DNA from 3 places in the Pseudomonas hefeiensis genome. Region 3 is predicted to be linked to each of the others. Evidence: predicted binding sites of a transcription regulator. Region 3 holds the regulator's gene; each other region holds the start of a gene.
What was found. The regulator sigma-54, encoded in region 3, starts transcription at its own class of promoters, with help from an activator protein. The targets are predictions, from matches to a motif close to ANTGGCATNNANNTTGCTNT.
Positions count from the first base shown of each region.

Region 1: a site for sigma-54 is predicted at 2,823-2,842, ahead of PSH57_RS19720 (CmpA/NrtA family ABC transporter substrate-binding protein). Genes of this name have one in related genera too.
Region 2: a site for sigma-54 is predicted at 2,169-2,188, ahead of glnK (P-II family nitrogen regulator). Genes of this name have one in related genera too.

Region 1 covers NZ_CP117449.1:4,389,294-4,395,999, forward strand. Annotated here, with positions in the region: gene rlmKL (bifunctional 23S rRNA (guanine(2069)-N(7))-methyltransferase RlmK/23S rRNA (guanine(2445)-N(2))-methyltransferase RlmL) at 1-660, opposite strand, end outside; gene rmf (ribosome modulation factor) at 1,192-1,407, shown strand; gene PSH57_RS19715 (quinone-dependent dihydroorotate dehydrogenase) at 1,715-2,734, opposite strand; gene PSH57_RS19720 (CmpA/NrtA family ABC transporter substrate-binding protein) at 2,972-4,183, shown strand; gene PSH57_RS19725 (ANTAR domain-containing response regulator) at 4,198-4,773, shown strand; gene PSH57_RS19730 (nitrate/nitrite transporter) at 5,270-6,481, shown strand; gene PSH57_RS19735 (bifunctional protein-serine/threonine kinase/phosphatase) at 6,491-6,706, shown strand, end outside.
Region 2 covers NZ_CP117449.1:6,171,767-6,178,472, reverse strand. Annotated here, with positions in the region: partial or broken gene PSH57_RS27995 (magnesium chelatase domain-containing protein) at 1-198, opposite strand, end outside; gene PSH57_RS27990 (TylF/MycF/NovP-related O-methyltransferase) at 478-1,350, opposite strand; gene PSH57_RS27985 (accessory factor UbiK family protein) at 1,716-1,976, opposite strand; gene glnK (P-II family nitrogen regulator) at 2,389-2,727, shown strand; gene PSH57_RS27975 (ammonium transporter) at 2,761-4,086, shown strand; partial or broken gene PSH57_RS27970 (secondary thiamine-phosphate synthase enzyme YjbQ) at 4,299-4,725, shown strand; gene sutA (transcriptional regulator SutA) at 4,827-5,150, shown strand; gene PSH57_RS27960 (HAD family hydrolase) at 5,360-6,064, opposite strand; gene xerC (tyrosine recombinase XerC) at 6,061-6,706, opposite strand, start outside.
Region 3 covers NZ_CP117449.1:1,040,769-1,047,474, reverse strand. Annotated here, with positions in the region: gene PSH57_RS04470 (ATP-binding cassette domain-containing protein) at 1-375, opposite strand, end outside; gene PSH57_RS04465 (KpsF/GutQ family sugar-phosphate isomerase) at 652-1,626, shown strand; gene PSH57_RS04460 (KdsC family phosphatase) at 1,627-2,151, shown strand; gene lptC (LPS export ABC transporter periplasmic protein LptC) at 2,159-2,731, shown strand; partial or broken gene lptA (lipopolysaccharide transport periplasmic protein LptA) at 2,718-3,269, shown strand; gene lptB (LPS export ABC transporter ATP-binding protein) at 3,269-3,994, shown strand; gene PSH57_RS04440 (RNA polymerase factor sigma-54) at 4,158-5,651, shown strand; gene hpf (ribosome hibernation-promoting factor, HPF/YfiA family) at 5,728-6,036, shown strand; gene ptsN (PTS IIA-like nitrogen regulatory protein PtsN) at 6,049-6,513, shown strand; gene rapZ (RNase adapter RapZ) at 6,516-6,706, shown strand, end outside.

The DNA.
Region 1 (6,706 bases), 3.1 Mb from region 3:
GTCGGCGGCGATCATCCCGGCTTCGACCAGAAAGGTGCCGACGCCACACATCGGGTCGGCCAGCGCCCCGCCTTCAGCGGCAATACGCGGCCAGCCGGAGCGGATCAGGATGGCCGCGGCGAGGTTTTCCTTCAGCGGCGCGGCGCCTTGCTGCAGGCGATAACCGCGCTGATGCAGGCTGTGGCCGGAAAGGTCCAGGGAGAGGATCGCTTCGCCGCGGTCCAGGCGCAGGTGGATGCGCAAGTCCGGGTTGAGCTTGTCGATTGATGGCCGCTCGCCCGTCGGCGTGCGCAGCTTGTCAACAATGGCGTCCTTGACCTTCAAGGCACCAAAGTGGGTGTTATCGATGCCCGAGCCATGCCCGCTGAATTCCACTGCCAGAGTGCCATCGGCCAGCATGTGGTCCTGCCAGTCGACATCCAGCACGCCGTGATACAGGTCTTCGGCGTCCTTCATCGGGAAACGCTTGAGCACCAGCAACACGCGGTTGGCCAGACGTGACCACAGGCACAGGCGATAAGCCGTTTCCATGTCGGCCATGCCGCGCACGGCCGAGGTGTGCTCGCGCGCCTCTTCAAGGCCAAGCCCGACGGCTTCCTCGATGAGCAGGCCTTCAAGACCTTTGGGGCAAGTGAGGAAGAGTTCGAAACGATCGGACATGGGATTTCCAGAGCCTTTGGCTAAGTGGACCGGGCAACGCATTGCCGGGCCGGGTTCGATCAGGTGCTTTTCTCAAGAGCACCCGCGTGGCACGAAGGTGTGCCGTCCCGCCCTCGCCGCTCAGGTTAAAAAGCTTAGAGGCGAGGGCAGGTAAAAAATTCTGTGCAACAAATTGTGAAAAGTCGCCCCTTTCGTCGCATATTACCCGAGTGCAACGCAGGGACATTCGCATTCGGACAAGGGCAACGCCCTTCGACGCAGGGCCGATCATACAGGGCTCTTGCTCATTAGCGGTCAACGAACATCATGTTACTTATCGCCCTAACATCTTTATTGTTACGCGCTTATGACAAAACGATCATTCCATACATGTGACGCTTTGGTTAGAACTCAACACAGGTTGACGTCACAACGGCGCCAACACCTCGGCTCGTCACGCCGGCAACGAGCCACCCAACGGCAGAATGATTCTGCCCCGGCCTCGACAGAGGTCAACGCGAAGCAACAGTCAACAAGTGAGGGCAACACCCTATGAGAAGACTTAAGCGTGATCCGTTGGAAAGAGCTTTTTTACGCGGTTACCAATATGGCGTTGGTGGTAAATCCCGTGAGCTTTGCCCCTTTACTCTACCGTCGGTACGTCAAGCCTGGATCAATGGCTGGCGAGAAGGACGCGGCGACAACTGGGACGGTATGACCGGCACTGCGGGTATCCACAGACTCAACGAACTTCACGCCGTCGGCTGACACAGGGCTTAACACTCAAGAACTCAACAATTTGATACTCACATCGATTTAACCACGCACGTCCCATCCGGACGGCGGGCTTCGGCCCAGGGGGCTCCTTCGAGGAGCCCTTTTTAATGCCTGGGTTTCATGAACACTGCAAAAAGCGGAGCTGTGAATACAGCTGTGGCGAGGGGATTTATCCCCGCTGGGGCGCGAAGCGGCCCCAAACAGTTCACTCGTTAAACCTGACACTCTGAGGGGCTGCTGCGCAGCCCAGCGGGGATAAATCCCCTCGCCACAGTTGAATCGCGCTGCACCTTGAGAATCAACGCAGCGCGGCAATCGCATCCACCGACTCCCGAATCAACGCCGGCCCCTTATAGATAAAGCCCGAATAAATCTGCACCAGGCTCGCGCCTGCACTGATTTTCTCGGCAGCATGCTTGCCCTCGGTAATGCCACCCACTGCAATGATCGGCAGGCGTCCCGCCAGTTCGGCGGCCAGCACTTTCACGATATGGGTGCTCTTGTCCCGCACCGGCGCACCCGACAGCCCGCCCGCCTCGTCACCGTGATCCACCCCCTCGACGCCTTCGCGACCCAGCGTCGTGTTGGTGGCAATCACCGCGTCCATTCCGGTGTCGACCAGGGCCTGGGCCACTTGTGCGGTCTCTTCGTCAGTCATGTCCGGAGCGATCTTGATGGCCAGCGGCACGTGCTTGCCATGGATCACCGCCAACTCGGCGCGGCGCCGGGCCAGGTCAGCCAACAACTGCTTGAGGGAGTCGCCAAATTGCAGGCTGCGCAGCCCAGGGGTGTTGGGGGAGCTGACGTTGACCGTCACATAACTGGCATGGGCGTAGACCTTGTCCAGGCAGATCAGATAATCGTCGACCGCGCGCTCCACCGGTGTATCGAAATTCTTGCCGATGTTGATGCCCAGCACGCCCTTGTACTTGGCCGCGGCGACACGACCGAGTAAATGGTCGACACCCAGGTTGTTAAAGCCCATGCGGTTGATGATCGCCTCGGCTTGCGGCAGGCGGAAAATCCGTGGCTTGGGGTTGCCCGGCTGGGGACGCGGGGTGACGGTGCCGATTTCCACGAAACCGAACCCCAGTTGGGCAAAGCCGTCGATGGCCGCGCCATTCTTGTCCAGGCCCGCCGCCAGCCCGACCGGGTTGGGGAAATCAAGTCCCATCACAGTCACCGGCAACTTAGCCGGCGCCTTGCACAGCAGACCATTGAGGCCCAAACGTCCACCCGCGCCGATCAGGTCCAGAGACAGATCGTGGGAGGTTTCCGGGGAAAGTTTGAACAGCAGTTCACGGGCCAGGGTGTACATGGGCGGCTTGGACTCGGGCGACGAAATGAGGCGGCGATTATAGCCGGCCAACGGCGATTCAAGCGAGGCGCCTGCACAAAACAGCGGCGATGGCATATGCCTTGCACCACTTGCGTTCATCGGCACCCATGCCAACGATGGAATGAGTGCCACACTGTATTTGAAGGACAACGGCGTCGTCATCCGGCCTTGCAAGCGTCCGGATACGGCGCCTTTTTTGTGGAAAGGTGATGCGCGATGAATGAAATTCCAGCCAACCCTCTGGCCTGGGTCAACGGCAGCGATGCCCCGGAAAAGAGCGCGATCAATCTCGGCTTCATGGCCTTGAGCGACTGCGCGCCGCTGGTGGTGGCCGCCACCCAGGGCTTCGCCCAGCCTTACGGGCTGACCTTGAACCTCAAGCGCCAGGCATCCTGGGCCAACCTGCGGGACAAGCTGGTCAGCGGTGAAATCGATGCCGCCCACAGCCTGTATGGCCTGATCTACGCGGTGCATCTGGGTATCGGCGGGGTCGCGTCGACCGACATGGCGGTGTTGATGGGGCTGAACCAGAACGGCCAGAGCATCAACCTTTCCCACGGCTTGCAGGCCCAAGGCGTGACCAGTCCTGAGGCACTGGAACGGCATGTGCACCAAACTCGCCCGAAACTGACCTTCGCCCAGACCTTCCCCACCGGCACCCACGCCATGTGGCTCTATTACTGGCTCGCCGCCCAAGGCATCCATCCGCTGTCGGATGTCGACAGCGTCGTGGTGCCGCCGCCGCAAATGATCGCCCACCTGCAGGCCGGACGCATCGACGGGTTCTGCGTGGGCGAGCCGTGGTGCGCCAGCGCAGTAAAGCAGAACCTGGGCTTCACCCTGGCGACCACCCAGACCATCTGGCCCGATCACCCGGAAAAAGTCCTCGGCTGCACCCGTGCATTTGTCGAGCAATACCCCAATACCGCCCGCGCACTGGTGATGGCGATCCTGCAAGCCAGTCGCTTCATTGAGCAAAGCACCGAGAATCGCCGCAGCACTGCACAACTATTGAGTGCGCCCGAATACCTGGATGCGCCGCTGGACTGCATCGAGCCGCGCCTGTTGGGGATCTACGCCGACGGGCTGGGCAACAGCTGGCAGGACCCTCACGCGATGCGCTTCCACGGCAACGGCGAAGTGAACCTGCCCTACCTGTCCGATGGCATGTGGTTCATGACCCAGTTCCGCCGCTGGGGCCTATTGCGTGAAGACCCGGATTACCTGGCCGTGGCGCGGCAAGTCCAGCAACTCAAGCTATACCGTGAAGCCTGCGCGGCACTGGACATTGCATCGCCCCGCCAGGACATGCGCAGCAGCCAATTGATCGACGGCACCCTCTGGGACGGCTCGGATCCGACCGCTTATGCCAAAAGCTTCAAACTGCACGCCTTGAGCGATGCGGCTCCCCTCTTCGCCAGCCGCTGACAGGAGCCTCGACCATGCTGCGTATCCTGCTGATCAACGACACCGCGAAAAAAGTCGGCCGCCTCAAAGCGGCCCTGATTGAGGCCGGGTTCGAAGTCATCGACGAATCCGGATTGACCATCGACCTGCCGGCGCGCGTCGAAACAGTGCGTCCGGACGTGATCCTGATCGATACCGAGTCACCCGGGCGCGATGTCATGGAGCAAGTGGTGCTGGTCAGCCGCGATCAGCCACGACCGATCGTCATGTTTACCGACTCCCACGATCCGGATGTGATGCGCCAGGCGATCAAGTCGGGCGTAAGCGCCTACATCGTCGAAGGCATCCACGCCGCGCGCCTGCAACCGATCCTCGACGTGGCCATGGCGCGCTTCGAAAGCGACCAGGCCCTGCGCGCCCAGCTCCTGGCCCGGGACCAGCAACTGGCCGAACGCAAACGCATCGAACTGGCCAAGGGTATGCTGATGAAGATGAAAGAATGCAACGAAGAACAGGCCTACACCCTCATGCGCCGCCAGGCCATGAGCCGCCAGCAGAAGCTGATCCAGGTGGCTGAGCAGATCATTGCGATGAATGAGTTGCTCGGCTGAAAGCCTTGCAGCGCCTGGCCTGCCCCCATCGCGAGCAGGCTCGCTCCCACAGGTTCAGTGGGGAACACAGCATTCGCGAACACCCCAGATCAAGTGTGGGAGCGGGCTTGCTCGCGAAGACGGTGGGTCAGTCGATATCGATGTTGGATATGAGATTGCTTTCGCGAGCAAGCCCGCTCCCACATGGGGGATTGGGGGGCACGCAAATGCTGCATTCACCCCGAGAACCCCATGTGGGAGCGAGCCTGCTCGCGATAGCCCTCACGCCAAACCCTCCTGTTGGCACAGATCTCGCTTAAGCAACCCCACAGGTAACCAACGGCGGTTGCCCCACCTACGACAAAGACGTCGCACACCCTCCTCGCCCCCTGGCGATTCGGGTTGCGGCGTTTTTTTGTTTTGACCCCACAGTCCGGGGTCGGTGGTGCAGCCACAGGCGGCGCACTGCTTCAAGGCACTGACTCATTTCTCGAGACTTTTACAGCTGAGGTGCGCGATGAATTCAAGCTTCTGGAAATCCGGCCACACCCCGACACTGTTCGCGGCCTTCCTCTATTTCGACCTGAGTTTCATGGTCTGGTACTTGCTCGGCCCACTGGCGGTGCAAATTGCCGCCGATCTGCAACTGACCACCCAGCAACGCGGCCTGATGGTGGCTACGCCGATCCTGGCCGGTGCCGTGTTGCGCCTGTTCATGGGCTTGCTGGCTGACCGCATTTCCCCGAAAACCGCCGGTATGGTCGGCCAGGTGATTGTGATCGGTGCACTGTTCTGTGCCTGGAAACTGGGCATCCACAGCTATGAACAAGCCTTGCTGCTGGGGCTGTTCCTGGGCGTGGCCGGCGCATCGTTCGCCGTGGCCCTGCCACTGGCCTCCCAATGGTATCCGCCACAGCACCAGGGCAAGGCCATGGGCATCGCCGGCGCAGGTAACTCGGGCACCGTACTGGCAGCCTTGATCGCCCCGGTCATGGCGGTGGCATTTGGCTGGAGCAACGTGTTCGGTTTCGCGCTGATCCCGCTGATCGTGACCCTGATCCTCTTCGCCTGGCTGGCCAAGAACGCTCCCGAGCGACCAAAAGCCAAATCCATGGCCGACTACCTCAAGGCCCTGGGCGACCGGGACAGCTGGTGGTTCATGTTCTTCTACAGCGTGACCTTCGGCGGTTTCATCGGCCTGGCCAGTGCCCTGCCCGGCTACTTCAACGACCAGTACGGCCTGAGCCCGGTGACCGCCGGTTACTACACCGCCGCTTGCGTCTTCGGTGGCAGCCTGATGCGTCCATTGGGCGGCGCCCTGGCGGATCGTTTCGGTGGCATTCGCACCCTGTTGGGCATGTACACCGTCGCGGCCGTCTGCATCGCGGCAGTGGGCTTTAACCTGCCGAGCTCCTACGCGGCCCTGGCCCTGTTCGTCTGCACCATGCTCGGTTTGGGTGCGGGCAACGGCGCGGTATTCCAACTGGTGCCACAACGCTTCCGTCGCGAGATCGGCGTGATGACCGGGTTGATCGGCATGGCCGGCGGCATCGGCGGTTTCGCCCTGGCGGCAGGCATGGGCGCGATCAAGCAGAGCACCGGCAGCTATCAACTGGCGCTGTGGCTGTTCGCCAGCCTCGGCGTTCTGGCCTGGTTCGGCCTGTACGGCGTCAAGCGTCGCTGGAGGACCACCTGGGGTTCGGCTGCTGTCACCGCGGCTCGGGTATAAATAGCACCCATGAGCCTGCAACTGAGTTTTGCCGAAGCCAGTGCCATTGGCCCTCGGGAGGAAAACCAGGACGCCCTGCGCCTGGTGACCCCGGCGCCGGCCCTGGCTGCCAGCAAGGGGTACCTGTTCGCCATCGCCGACGGTGTGAGCCAATGCGCCGATGGTGGACTGGCCGCCCGTTCGACCTTGCAGGCCCTGGCCCTGGATTACTATTCCACGCCGCAA
Region 2 (6,706 bases), 1.3 Mb from region 3:
GGTGATGCGCCGCGCCGGGAAATTCAGCCCCGAATTGATGATCGCGCTACGTACCCTGTCCTTGCTTTCCTTCACCGCCGCTTCAGGCAAACCGACCATCGTCAGCGACGGCAAGCCATTGGCCAGATGGACTTCAACGGTAACGGCGGGCGCTTCCACACCCACTTGGGCGCGGCTATGGACAATGGCCAGAGACATGGATAGTTCCTTTGGTGGGGGCAAAAACCGCGTCCTGCGGTTTGGGAAGGGTAGTAGCGATATGGCGAGTTAGCGTGAGGATGTAGCCGTCAAATATGGACCGGATGTTGCAAATGAATGACGCGTAGAAGAAATTGTCCCACCCTAACCCTGGCGTGGAAACGTTGCAGGGGGAAGGTATAAGGGAGGGCAGTCTCTCGGACCGCCGCTACCTGAACGCTCAATAGATACCGAGAGTTTTGTTACTCATATGCTTGGACGTATCTCCCTCATACGAGCTCAAGGCTTGATCAACAGACCTTGACCGGTAGGTAAACTCAAAATCGACAAATTCATTTTTTCTGCCCATTGATCCATGCCTTCTTTTTGCGGCTGATAGCCAAAGTAGGCGTAATCATCTAACAAAACAAACGCATTAGGTACCAAGCGATCCCACAAGTAATCAATGGCCGCCACTTCAGGTATCGTGCAGTTCAAGTCAATGTGCAGGAATGCGATTTGGGTCGAATCAATTTGGGGGAGCGTGTCCGGAATGCTGCCCTGAATAATGGTTGCTCTTGGCCACTCTGCAAAATTTTGTTTCACTGACTCGAGATTGGTTGTATAGAAACCGGAGGTTATCTCTCTGCGGTTACGCTCAGACACACCGCCCTCCCGTTCTTCATCTGATAGATAACGCTCATCGAGACCGGCAAAAGTGTCTAAGAGATAAAAGACTCGGTTGGTTTTGTTCCAGTCCAAGTCATGCATAATTGCGGAACTTAAAAATCCACGATTCACACCGCACTCCACGAAATCACCTGTGAGTTTCGCAGCAGATCTCGCGGCCCAAAGCCCAACATGAACTCTCCAGAACCAATTGTAATCCATGCCCGCGGCAGCTACGCCCCGACCATAGGCGGCCCTGAAAGCGGGGTCAATCATGAAGTCATGGTTGTGTCGGGACGCTAAACCATCGTGATGATAGGTTTCATCAATTTTTGGGTGTAATGGATTGTATTTTTTTTCAACGTAACGTGCGGCACCCTTGTAAGCTCGTCCTTCCGGTATGCCGAATTTCAAGTAATGCAGCGCTGGATTTAATCCTGCCTTAAGCACATCGGGGTGTAACTCTAAATACTTATCAGGGGAAAAATCGTCAGGTAGAGTCATTGAATCTCCGTGGTTACTTTTTTGACGTTCCAGGCACTACCAAACTTATAGGGTTGACTAGTATTAGCCCACTAGCCGCGTTTTCATGTGGTTTTAAGCATGATCGTAAACCTAGTTTCAACAGCAAACAGCACGTTAGCCAGCGTTGTATAGCACGGCGGTGTAAAAATGCAATGGCGATGGGCCACTAGAAAGCATTTGGTTTAGCCTGCCGGGCGTGATCATTTGCACGGGTGATGGGGGCCTCCCCGGCACCATTAGAATACGCACGGCCTTGTATACTGGAACGCCAACTTTGCGAGGCAATAGGGGGGGGGCAATGCGGCGAGTCAAAAAATCCCAGCCTTCAGCAGCTCCAGGGGACGTTATTCGCTCGGTGGACTTACCTTCGCCTCCAACTCCGCCACCTTCGCCTCCAGACTCTCCAACCGCGCCCGGGTCCGGGCCAGTACGACCATCTGACTGTCGAATTCTTCCCGGCTCACCAGATCCAGCTTGCTGAACCCGCTTTGCAGAAGCGCCTTGAACTGGCTTTCGATTTCGCTTTTGGGCAGGGGGGTATCGCCGCTCAAGAGGCGGGAGGCGTGGCCACTCAGGGCGTCGAGGAGGTCTTTGGGCGCAAGCATGGCAGGTGTCCTGAAAACGATGGGGGCAGTGTAACACGCAGCGTCTATATTCAATTGGCGAGCAAGGAGTGCACGCTTTTCGCGCACCGGATCGGGCATCGTCGCACTGTTGTTGTGCGTATTGTTCCGGATTGGGGTGCGGCGTAAGCCGGCACAGTGGGTAAGAGACTGAAATCAGAAGGTTTGGGCACAGATGGCAAGGTTTCTGCTTAGTGGCTGATGACCCATGCACTGATGCAGTCGCTGTGACGAATGCAGTGCAGCCGGCGGAGCGGGGAGCTTCGTCAGAGTGGTTAGCTGGCACCGGTCGGGCAACTTGGGCCGACGATGCGTTACAAAGCCAGGCACTGCGCTTAGACTTGAGTCGGGTTTGTTTTCCTGGGGCAAGTCCACCAATTCGGGAGAAAGTTTCATGAAGCTAGTCACTGCCATCATCAAGCCGTTCAAGTTGGACGACGTGCGCGAGTCGCTGTCCGAAATCGGCGTGCAGGGCATTACCGTTACTGAGGTCAAAGGCTTCGGTCGGCAGAAAGGTCACACCGAGCTGTATCGCGGCGCGGAATACGTGGTTGATTTCCTGCCCAAGGTGAAGATCGATGTCGCCATTGACGACAAGGATCTGGACCGGGTTATCGAGGCGATCACCAAAGCCGCCAACACCGGCAAGATTGGTGACGGCAAGATCTTCGTGGTCAATCTGGAACAGGCTATTCGCATCCGTACCGGCGAAACCGATACCGACGCAATCTAAGCCGCCAAACCCAACGCCCCAGGAGAAAACAATATGACTCTGCGTAAATTCGCAGGGCTAGGAGCCCTGTTGTCCTTCGTAACGCCTGGCCTGGCCATGGCAGAAGAAGCGGCAGCCCCAGTCCTGAACTCCGGCGACACCGCCTGGATGCTCACTGCCACAATTCTTGTACTGTTCATGACCATTCCCGGCCTGGCGCTGTTCTATGGCGGTATGGTTCGGTCGAAAAACATTCTTTCGGTGATGATGCAATGCTTTGCCATTACCGGGCTGATCAGCATTCTGTGGGTCATTTACGGCTACAGCATTGCGTTCGACACCACGGGGATGGAGCAGGGCGTCGTCAACTTCAATTCGTTCGTCGGCGGTCTGAACAAGGCATTCCTGGCGGGCCTCACGCCCGATAGCCTGACTGGCCTGTTCCCTGAAGCGGTGTTCATTACCTTCCAGATGACGTTCGCCATCATCACCCCGGCCCTGATCGTCGGTGCGTTTGCCGAGCGGATGAAGTTCTCCGCGATGCTGATCTTCATGGCCGTGTGGTTCACCCTGGTGTATGCACCGATTGCGCACATGGTCTGGTCCGGTAACGGCGGCCTGATGTGGGATTGGGGCGTGCTGGACTTCGCTGGCGGCACCGTGGTGCATATCAACGCCGGTATCGCAGGCCTGGTGGCGTGCCTGGTACTGGGCAAGCGCAAGGGCTTCCCGACTACCCCGATGGCGCCGCATAACCTGGGTTACACCCTGATGGGCGCGGCCATGCTGTGGGTTGGCTGGTTCGGCTTCAACGCAGGTTCTGCCATCGCGGCCAACGGCACCGCCGGCATGGCAATGCTGGTCACCCAGATTGCAACCGCCGCTGCGGCGTTGGGCTGGATGTTCGCCGAGTGGATCACCCACGGCAAGCCAAGCGCACTGGGCATTGCCTCGGGTGTAGTGGCGGGTCTGGTTGCAATTACTCCGGCTGCCGGCACCGTGGGCCCGATGGGCGCCCTGGTGATCGGTCTGGCGGCGGGTGTGGTGTGCTTCTTCTGCGCCACTACCCTCAAGCGCAAAATGGGCTATGACGACTCCCTGGACGCCTTCGGCGTGCATGGTATCGGCGGTATCCTGGGCGCGATCCTCACCGGTGTATTCGCAGCCCCGGCCCTGGGTGGCTTCGGCACCGTGACCGATATCGGCGCACAAGTGTGGATTCAGCTCAAGGGTGTAGGCTTCACGGTGATCTACACCGCGATCGTCACCTTCATCATCCTCAAGGTCCTGGACGCCGTGATGGGTCTGCGCGTCTCCGAGGAAGAAGAAGCGGTCGGCCTGGACCTGGCCCAGCACAACGAACGTGGCTACAATCTGTAAGCACACGCAATAAAAAATGCCCGGTTCGCCGGGCATTTTTTTGTCTGGAGTTTGTCATTGCTCACAGGATGTGCCGGTTTTTCCGACGTCTTTTGTTATGGACGCGACATGGGTTTTTCTACCGCTATCGGCTTACACCAAAGCAGGGGTATTAGGCCCTTTGTTTTTTCCCAGAGCGCGCTAGAATGCGCGCCGAACGTGCGGAGATCTGTATGTGGCAACAGACGCTGATAACCCTGCGGGCAAGGCCTCGGGGCTTTCATCCTGGTAACGGACGAGTTGCTCGCCGGCCTGCCTGAACTCCGGGCATGTCGTGTCGGTCTGTTGCATCTGTGGCTGCAGCATACCTCGGCCTCGTTGACCATCAACGAGAACGCCGACCCGGCGGTGCGTCGAGACTTCGAACGATTTTTCAATCGGCTGATCCCACAAGGAAGCGCCGATTATGAACACAACGACGAAGGCCTGGACGACCTCCCGGCGCACTTCAAGGCCAGCGTGCTGGGGTGTCAGCTTAGTTTGCCGGTCACGGCGGGACGGTTGGCATTGGGTACCTGGCAAGGTGTTTATCTGGGCGAGCACCGTGATCATGGCGGTGCTCGTAAAGTCCTCGCCACTTTGTACGGTGATGGGGCGTAACCGCTGATTGCCGGCGGATGTTGAATTTTTTCTGGCAGCCTTCGACAGACGGCGAAGCTGGGCTATAACTAATCTGCTTTTCGCAAGTCATGAGGTAGAACATGAGCGACGATGATCTGGAAAACGACGACCTCGAAGTAGGTGACGAAGACGAGGCCGAAGAAGGCCTGGAAGCGGCGGCTGAAGACGTTGCTGACGATGACGGGGCCGATGTACCGGCGCCAGCCGCTAAAGGCAAGGCCAAGGCGGCGGTTTCGGTCGACGAGTTGCCGAGCGTAGAGGCCAAGAACAAGGAGCGTGATGCACTCGCCAAGGCCATGGAAGAGTTCCTGGCCAGAGGCGGCAAGGTGCAGGAAGTGGAGGCCAACGTTGTTGCGGATCCGCCCAAGAAACCGGACAACAAGTACGGCAGCCGCCCGATCTGAGCATCTGCTTCTTGCTTGCTGAAAAAGCCCGCCGTCGCTGCGGGCTTTTTCATGGGCGTGATTCTATTTCCAAGCCAGGCACACCCCTTGTGGGAGCGAGCCTGCTCGCGATAGCGATCTATCTGTCACATCGATGCTGGATGTGCCATTGCTATCGCGAGCAGGCTCGCTCCCACAATTTGGGCTCCGGTGGCCACAAAGCAGGCGGTTCAGGGTTGGCTATGCCACCCCGTAAGCAACCCCGGCAGCTCGGTCAGGCTGCGAATCTCTGCATCCGGTGCATGCTCTGCATCCCAGACTTTACCCGCCGGATTGAACCAGATTGCCCGCAAGCCAGCCTGTTGGGCGCCGGCGATGTCGTCACCCGGATGATCGCCAATGTGTACGGCGGTTTGCGCCGTGGCGCCGCCGCGTTGCAAGGCTTCATGGAACAGCCTGGCGTCAGGCTTGGCGATGCCGATGTCCTCGGCGCACAGGGCGAACTTGAAATAATCCGCCAGTCCCAGGCGACGTACATCGGCGTTGCCATTGGTGACAACGCCGAGGGCGAAATGGTTGGCCAGAACTTCCAGGGTAGGCTGCACCTCGGGAAAGATTTCCAGTTGGTGACGGGCGTGCAGGAACGTTTCGAACGCTTCGTCCGCCAGTTCCGAGGCTTGCCACTGGTCATAACCGGCGTCCTGCAATGCACGGAACAGCACCCGTCGGCGCAGTGCGCTGATGCGGTGTTTCAGGCCGGGTTCTTCGCGCAGCACTTGCTCGCGAATGGTAAAAAGGTGCTCCACCGGCACGCTGCCCAGGGTAGGGGCGTTATCGGTCAGCCATTGGCGTAATACGGCTTCGGCGCTGGCGATCACCGGGGCTGTGTCCCACAGGGTGTCGTCGAGGTCGAAAGTGATGAGCTCGATGGTCATGATTCGTCGCCCTTGATGCGTTTGGCCCTGGGATGGGCATTGTCATAGACCGTCGCCAGGTGCTGGAAGTCCAGGTGGGTATAGATCTGTGTGGTCTTGATGTCCGAGTGACCGAGCAGCTCCTGGACGGCGCGCAGGTCCTGGGAAGACTCCAGCAGGTGGCTGGCAAAGGAATGCCTGAGCATGTGGGGATGCAGGTTTTGTCCCAGCTCGCGTTCACCAGCGGCTTTGACCCGCACCTGGATCGCCCGCGGGCCGAGGCGCCGGCCTTGTTGGCTGACAAATACCGCGTCGTCGGCCGGGTTGGTCAGCGCTCGCAACGGCAGCCACAGCTCCAGGGCCTCACGGGCTTTGCGGCCAACGGGCAGCAAACGTGTCTTGCTACCCTTGCCCAGCACCTGGACCATGCCATCGGCCAGGTCCAGTTGATCCAGGTTAAGCCCCGTCAGTTCGGAAAGCCGCAGGCCGGAGGAATAGAACAATTCGAGAATCGCCTGGTCCCGTCGCGCCAGGAAGTCATCCTCGACGGCGCCTTCCAGCAATTGCAGGGCCCGGTCGGTGTCCAGCGTCTTGGGCAACCGGCGTTCGCCCTTGGGCGGTGCCAGGCCGGTAGCCGGGTCGTGATCGCACAGCCCTTCGCGG
Region 3 (6,706 bases):
GACGATGTCGCGAATCATCTCTTCCGGCAGGTCGGTATGGACCCGCAACGGGAACGCCACATTCTCGAACACATCGAGATCGGTGAACAACGCGCCACTCTGGAACAGTACGCCCATGTGTTTGCGCGCATCGAACAGATCACTGCGCGACAGCTTTGGAAGATTCAGGCCATTGACCCAGACTTCGCCGGCGCTGGGGCGCAGCTGTGCGCCCATCAGCCGCAACAGCGTGGTCTTGCCGCACCCGGAAGGCCCCATGATGCCGGTTACCTTGCCGCGGGGAATGCGGATATCGATATCATTGAAAATGCTGCGCGTCCCTCGCTTGAAGGACAGCCCCTTCAGCTCGACCGCGTAGGCGTTGTCGGCACTCATCTAAACTCCTTGCGATGCAGCCTCACATCCGAATGTCCTGGCCAACCGGCAAACGCCGGACTGCCGGGCACCCGAACCGGCGGCGAACTATATCACTGCAACAGCCAAGCGCCCAAGGCCCAAGCCGGCGCCCGTTCAGTCCGGATACAGGTAAAAAGGCGACACTTTGTATCAAGCCATGTGAATCGTTCGAACAAAGCATGACGAACAAACGTGAGGGAATTGCTCATTGCCGCTATAATCGCCGCCTTTTCATCGGCCCATACGATCTCTGACATGAACCAAACCAGCGACCTGATTCAATCGGCACAACGTACCATTCGCCTCGAGCTTGAAGCCGTACAAGGTTTGCTGCCCCATATCGACGCTGATTTCGTACGTGCCTGCGAGATGATTCTGACCAGCAAGGGTCGGGTGGTCGTGGTCGGCATGGGCAAGTCCGGCCACATCGGCAACAAGATCGCCGCCACCCTGGCCAGCACAGGCACTCCGGCGTTCTTTGTTCACCCGGCCGAAGCCAGCCACGGCGACATGGGGATGATCACCCGGGAGGACATCATCCTGGCCCTGTCCAACTCCGGCTCCACCAATGAGATCATTACATTGCTGCCGCTGATCAAGCGCCTGGGCATCCAACTGATCAGCGTCACCGGCAACCCGGAATCGGCCTTGGCCAAAGCCGCCGAGGTGAATCTCAATGTTCATGTCGAGCACGAAGCCTGCCCGCTGAACCTGGCGCCGACCTCCTCCACCACCGCCACCCTGGTCATGGGCGACGCCCTGGCCGTGGCCCTGCTGGAAGCCAGGGGGTTTACCGCTGAAGATTTCGCCTTCTCCCACCCCGGCGGCGCCTTGGGCCGTCGTCTGCTGCTGAAAGTTGAAAACGTGATGCACGCAGGCCAGGAGCTGCCACAAGTGCAACGCGGCACGCTGCTCAAGGATGCACTCATGGAAATGACCCGCAAGGGTCTGGGCATGACGGTCATTCTCGAAGCCGACGGCAAACTCGCCGGGATCTTCACCGACGGTGATCTGCGTCGCACCCTGGACCACTCCGTCGACATTCACAGCGCGACCATCGAGCAAGTCATGACGCCTCACGGCAAGACTGCCCGCGCCGAAATGCTCGCCGCCGAGGCCTTGAAAATCATGGAAGACCATAAGATCAGCGCCCTGGTGGTGGTCGACGACGAAGACCGCCCGGTGGGCGCCCTGAACATGCACGACTTGCTGCGTGCCGGAGTCATGTAAATGAACACAGACCTGCTGCAACGTGGCAAAGCGATCAAACTGGCCGTGTTCGACGTGGACGGCGTCCTGACCGACGGCCGCCTTTATTTCCTCGAAGATGGCAGCGAATTCAAGACCTTCAACACCCTCGACGGCCAAGGCATCAAGATGCTGATGGCCGCCGGCGTGCAGACCGCCATCATCAGCGGCCGCAAGACCCCGGTGGTCGAGCGGCGCGCAAAGAATCTCGGCATCCCCCACCTTTATCAGGGACGCGAAGATAAACTGGTGGTTCTGGACGAGCTTCTGGGCCAACTCAACCTAAGCTATGAACAGGTCGCCTACCTCGGTGACGACCTGCCGGACTTGCCGGTGATCCGCCGGGTCGGCCTGGGCATGGCGGTGGCAAACGCGGCCGGCTTTGTGCGCGAGCACGCCCACGGCATCACCACGGCGCGAGGCGGTGAAGGTGCGGCTCGTGAATTCTGTGAACTGATCCTGCGCGCCCAAGGTCGCCTCGAGGCGGCTAACGCCGCGTATCTGTGAGCCATTTATGCTGAACAAGAAAATTCGCACCGTCGTGGTGTTCGGCTGCATCGCAGCGATTTTCGCGGCGGTGGGCTATTGGAACATCAGCCCGGAACGCTTCCTCGACCGGCCTGCGGTCAAGGTCCAGGAAAATGATATCGACTGGTATGCGACCAACACGCATACCCTGCAATACCTGCCCGATGGCAAGGTGCAGTATGAAATGACGTCCGACAAGGTCGACCACGTCAAGGCCAGCGAGATCACATTGGTCACCAAGCCAGACCTGAACATGTTTCGCGGCACCGAGTTTCCGTGGCATGTGCAGAGCGAGCGCGCCGAAGTCAATCCCGACGGGACCGAAGTAGAGCTGATTGACTCGGTACGCATCGCCCGGACCGATGAGAAAAACCGCACCACCATCATCACCAGCAGTCGTATGACAGTCTTCCCGCAGCGAGAATATGCGCAGACCGAGCAACCCGTTAGAATCGACGGCGCCGGTGGTGTATCGACCGGCACGGGAATGAAAGCGTATCTGAAGGAAAGCAGGATACACCTGCTATCGAACGTAAGAGGACAGTATGAAGCTCGCTAAAACCCTCCCTATTTTGCTCAGTCTGGGCGCAGCACTGGGAAGCGCGAGCGCCTGGGCCCTCCCGACCGACCGCGACCAGCCTATCCGCATCCAGGCCGACGACGCCCAACTGGACGACAAGAACGGTGTGGCCACCTACAAGGGTGACGTGATCATCACCCAGGGCTCAATGAAGGTCACCGGCAATACCGTGACCATCACCCGTACCCAGTCTGGCGATATCGACGTGGTGACCTCGGTGGGCAACCTGGCCTACTTCGAGCAGATGCAAACCGCAGGCGACACCAAGCCGGTGCAGGGCTACGGGGTGACCATCCAGTATCACGCTGCCAAAGACCGCGTCGTACTGATCGATCGCGCCAAGGTTATCGACAAGGACGGCAACACCACCCAAGGCGAGAAAAATCGTCTACGACACGAACAAAAAGCTGGCCAGCGCCGGTCGTGCCACTGGCAGCAAGGTCACCGAGCAGCGCCCACGGATCGACATGGTCATCTCCAGCCGAAAAAGAAAACCGACGAACAGAAGGCCCCGTAATGGCAACTCTGAAAGCTCAGCACCTGGCCAAGAGCTACAAGAGCCGTCAAGTCGTGCGTGATGTCAGCCTGTCCATCGACAGCGGCCAGATCGTCGGCCTGCTCGGCCCCAACGGCGCGGGCAAGACCACCTGTTTCTACATGATCGTCGGCCTGGTCCAGGCCGATCAGGGCCGCGTACTGATCGACGACCTGGACGTCAGCCACCAGCCGATGCATGGTCGGGCGAAGGCCGGTATCGGCTATCTGCCGCAAGAAGCGTCGATCTTCCGCAAGCTGTCGGTTGCCGACAACATCATGGCGATCCTGGAGACCCGCAAGGAACTCGACAAGGCTGGCCGGCGCCAGGAACTGGAAAGCCTGCTGCAGGAATTCCACATCAGCCACATCCGCGACAACCTGGGCATGAGCCTGTCCGGTGGCGAACGACGCCGCGTGGAAATCGCTCGCGCCTTGGCCACCGCACCGAAATTCATCCTGCTGGACGAACCATTTGCCGGCGTGGACCCGATTTCGGTGGGCGACATCAAGCAGATCATCCACCATCTCAAGGCCAAGGGCATCGGCGTACTGATCACCGACCACAACGTACGCGAGACGCTGGATATCTGTGAAACCGCCTATATCGTCAATGACGGCCAGTTGATTGCCGAAGGCGACTCCGCGACCATCCTGGCCAATGAACTGGTCAAGGAAGTGTATTTGGGCCATGAGTTCCGCCTGTAAGCGAAAAGTGTCTGGTCAATCGCCCCGGCGTCGCTATTTTTATTACGCGACGCCCTAGGCAAACACTTCAGTTTCAGGCATATAATTTGCTTATGTTTGGCGCTTCGGCGCCCTGTAGTGGATGGCGCATGTGCGCCGGCGAATAAGGTGTTAAGCCCCAGCCATGAAACCATCGCTAGTCTTGAGAATGGGCCAGCAGCTGACGATGACACCGCAGCTGCAACAGGCCATCCGCCTGCTCCAATTGTCGACCCTGGACCTGCAACAGGAAATCCAGGAGGCCCTGGAGTCCAATCCGATGCTCGAACGCCAGGAAGAAGGCGACGACTTCGACAACACCGATCCGCTGGCCGATAACGTCGAGCAGAAGACCAACACCGAAATCCCGGAACCGTCCTACCAGGAAGCCGCCCCGACGGTGGATAACCTTGAGGATGGCGAATGGAATGAACGTATCCCCAACGATCTGCCCGTGGATACGGCCTGGGAAGACGTCTACCAGACCAGCGCCAGCAGCCTGCCCAGCAGCGATGATGACGAGTGGGACTTCACCACCCGTACCTCCACCGGCGAAAGCCTGCAGAGCCACTTGCTGTGGCAACTGAACCTGGCGCCGATGTCCGACACCGATCGTCTGATCGCCGTGACCCTGATCGACTGCATCAACAATCAGGGCTACCTGGACGAGACGCTCGAAGAAATTCTCGAAGCTTTTGACCCCGAGCTGGACATTGAGCTGGACGAGATCGAAGCCGTCCTGCATCGCATTCAGCAGTTCGAACCGGCCGGCATTGGTGCCCGCAACCTGGGCGAGTGCCTGATGCTGCAATTGCGCCAGTTGCCCGCCAAGACGCCTTGGCTGGCCGAAGCCAAGCGACTGGTCACCGACTACATCGACCTGCTGGGCGGTCGCGACTACAGCCAGTTGATGCGTCGCATGAAGCTCAAGGAAGATGAACTGCGCCAGGTGATCGAACTGGTCCAGAGCCTCAACCCGCGCCCGGGCTCGCAGATCGAGTCCACCGAACCCGAATACGTGGTTCCCGACGTAATCGTGCGCAAGCACAACGACCGCTGGCTGGTGGAACTGAACCAGGAGTCGATGCCCAAGTTGCGGGTCAACGCCCAATATGCCGGCTTCGTAAAACGCGCCGACACCAGCGCCGACAACACCTTCATGCGCAACCAGTTGCAGGAAGCGCGCTGGTTCATCAAGAGCCTGCAAAGCCGCAACGAAACCCTGATGAAAGTAGCCACCCAGATCGTCGAGCATCAGCGCGGTTTCCTGGAATACGGCGACGAAGCGATGAAACCGTTGGTCCTGCACGACATTGCCGAGGCAGTGGGCATGCACGAATCAACCATTTCGCGGGTGACCACCCAGAAATTCATGCATACCCCACGGGGTATCTATGAACTGAAATACTTTTTCTCCAGCCACGTCAGCACCTCCGAAGGCGGCGAATGCTCGTCCACAGCCATCCGCGCGATCATCAAAAAACTGGTGGCCGCGGAAAATCAGAAAAAGCCGTTGAGTGACAGCAAGATCGCTGGTTTACTGGAGGCACAAGGCATTCAGGTGGCCCGCCGTACCGTCGCCAAATACCGCGAATCCCTCGGGATCGCACCTTCGAGCGAACGCAAGCGGTTGATGTAACAGGCCACGCCACAGCGTTCCAGTGGCAGGTATTTCTGCCTGCCGCTTTATGCACTGGCAACGAAGGAGAAGCTGTATGCAAGTCAACATCAGTGGACACCAACTGGAAGTGACCGAACCTCTGCGCGAATACATCGGCGAGAAACTCGAACGATTGGAAAGGCATTTCGACAAGATCACCAACGTGCAAGTCACGATGAACGTCGAGAAGCTGCTGCAGAAAATCGAAGCCACGCTGCATATCCCCGGCGGAGAAGTGGTTGCCAACGCTGCACATGAAGACATGTATGCCGCGATTGACCTGCTGACCGACAAGCTGGATCGCCAACTCAAAAAGCATAAGGAAAAGACCCAGAGCCTCCTCCAGGGCGCAACCGGTCGTTAACCCCCCTAATCCATGATCCGACTAGAACTCATCCTGACCCCCGGCCGTTCCCAGGTGAACGTGCCGGGTGGCAGTAAAAAGAAAGCCCTCGAACAAATTGCCAACCTGATCCACCGCGAGGTGCCGGATCTGGAAATGCAGGACGTCTTCGAGGCCCTGTTTGCCCGTGAAAAACTGGGCTCCACCGGGTTTGGCAACGGTATCGCCATTCCCCACTGTCGCCTCAAGACCTGTACAGCGCCGATCAGTGCGCTGTTGCACCTTGAAGCGCCCATAGATTTCGACGCCATCGACGGCGCACCGGTCGACCTGCTGTTCGTACTGCTGGTACCGGAAGCGGCGACCGATGCGCACCTTGAGCTGCTGCGCCAGATTGCCAGCATGCTGGACCGCAAGGAAGTGCGCGAGAAATTGCGCAGCGCAGAGAGCAACGAAGCCTTGTATCAGGTTGTCCTGGACGAGCAGAACGGTCATTAAACATGCGCATGATCATTGTCAGCGGACGCTCCGGCTCCGGTAAAAGCACGGCGCTTAACGTGCTTGAGGACAGCGGCTACTATTGCATCGACAATCTGCCCGCCGGCCTGCTGCCGGAGTTGGCCGAGCGCGCCCTGATCCATACCGAGCTGGCTCAACCGCTGGTGGCAGTGTCCATCGATGCACGTAATCT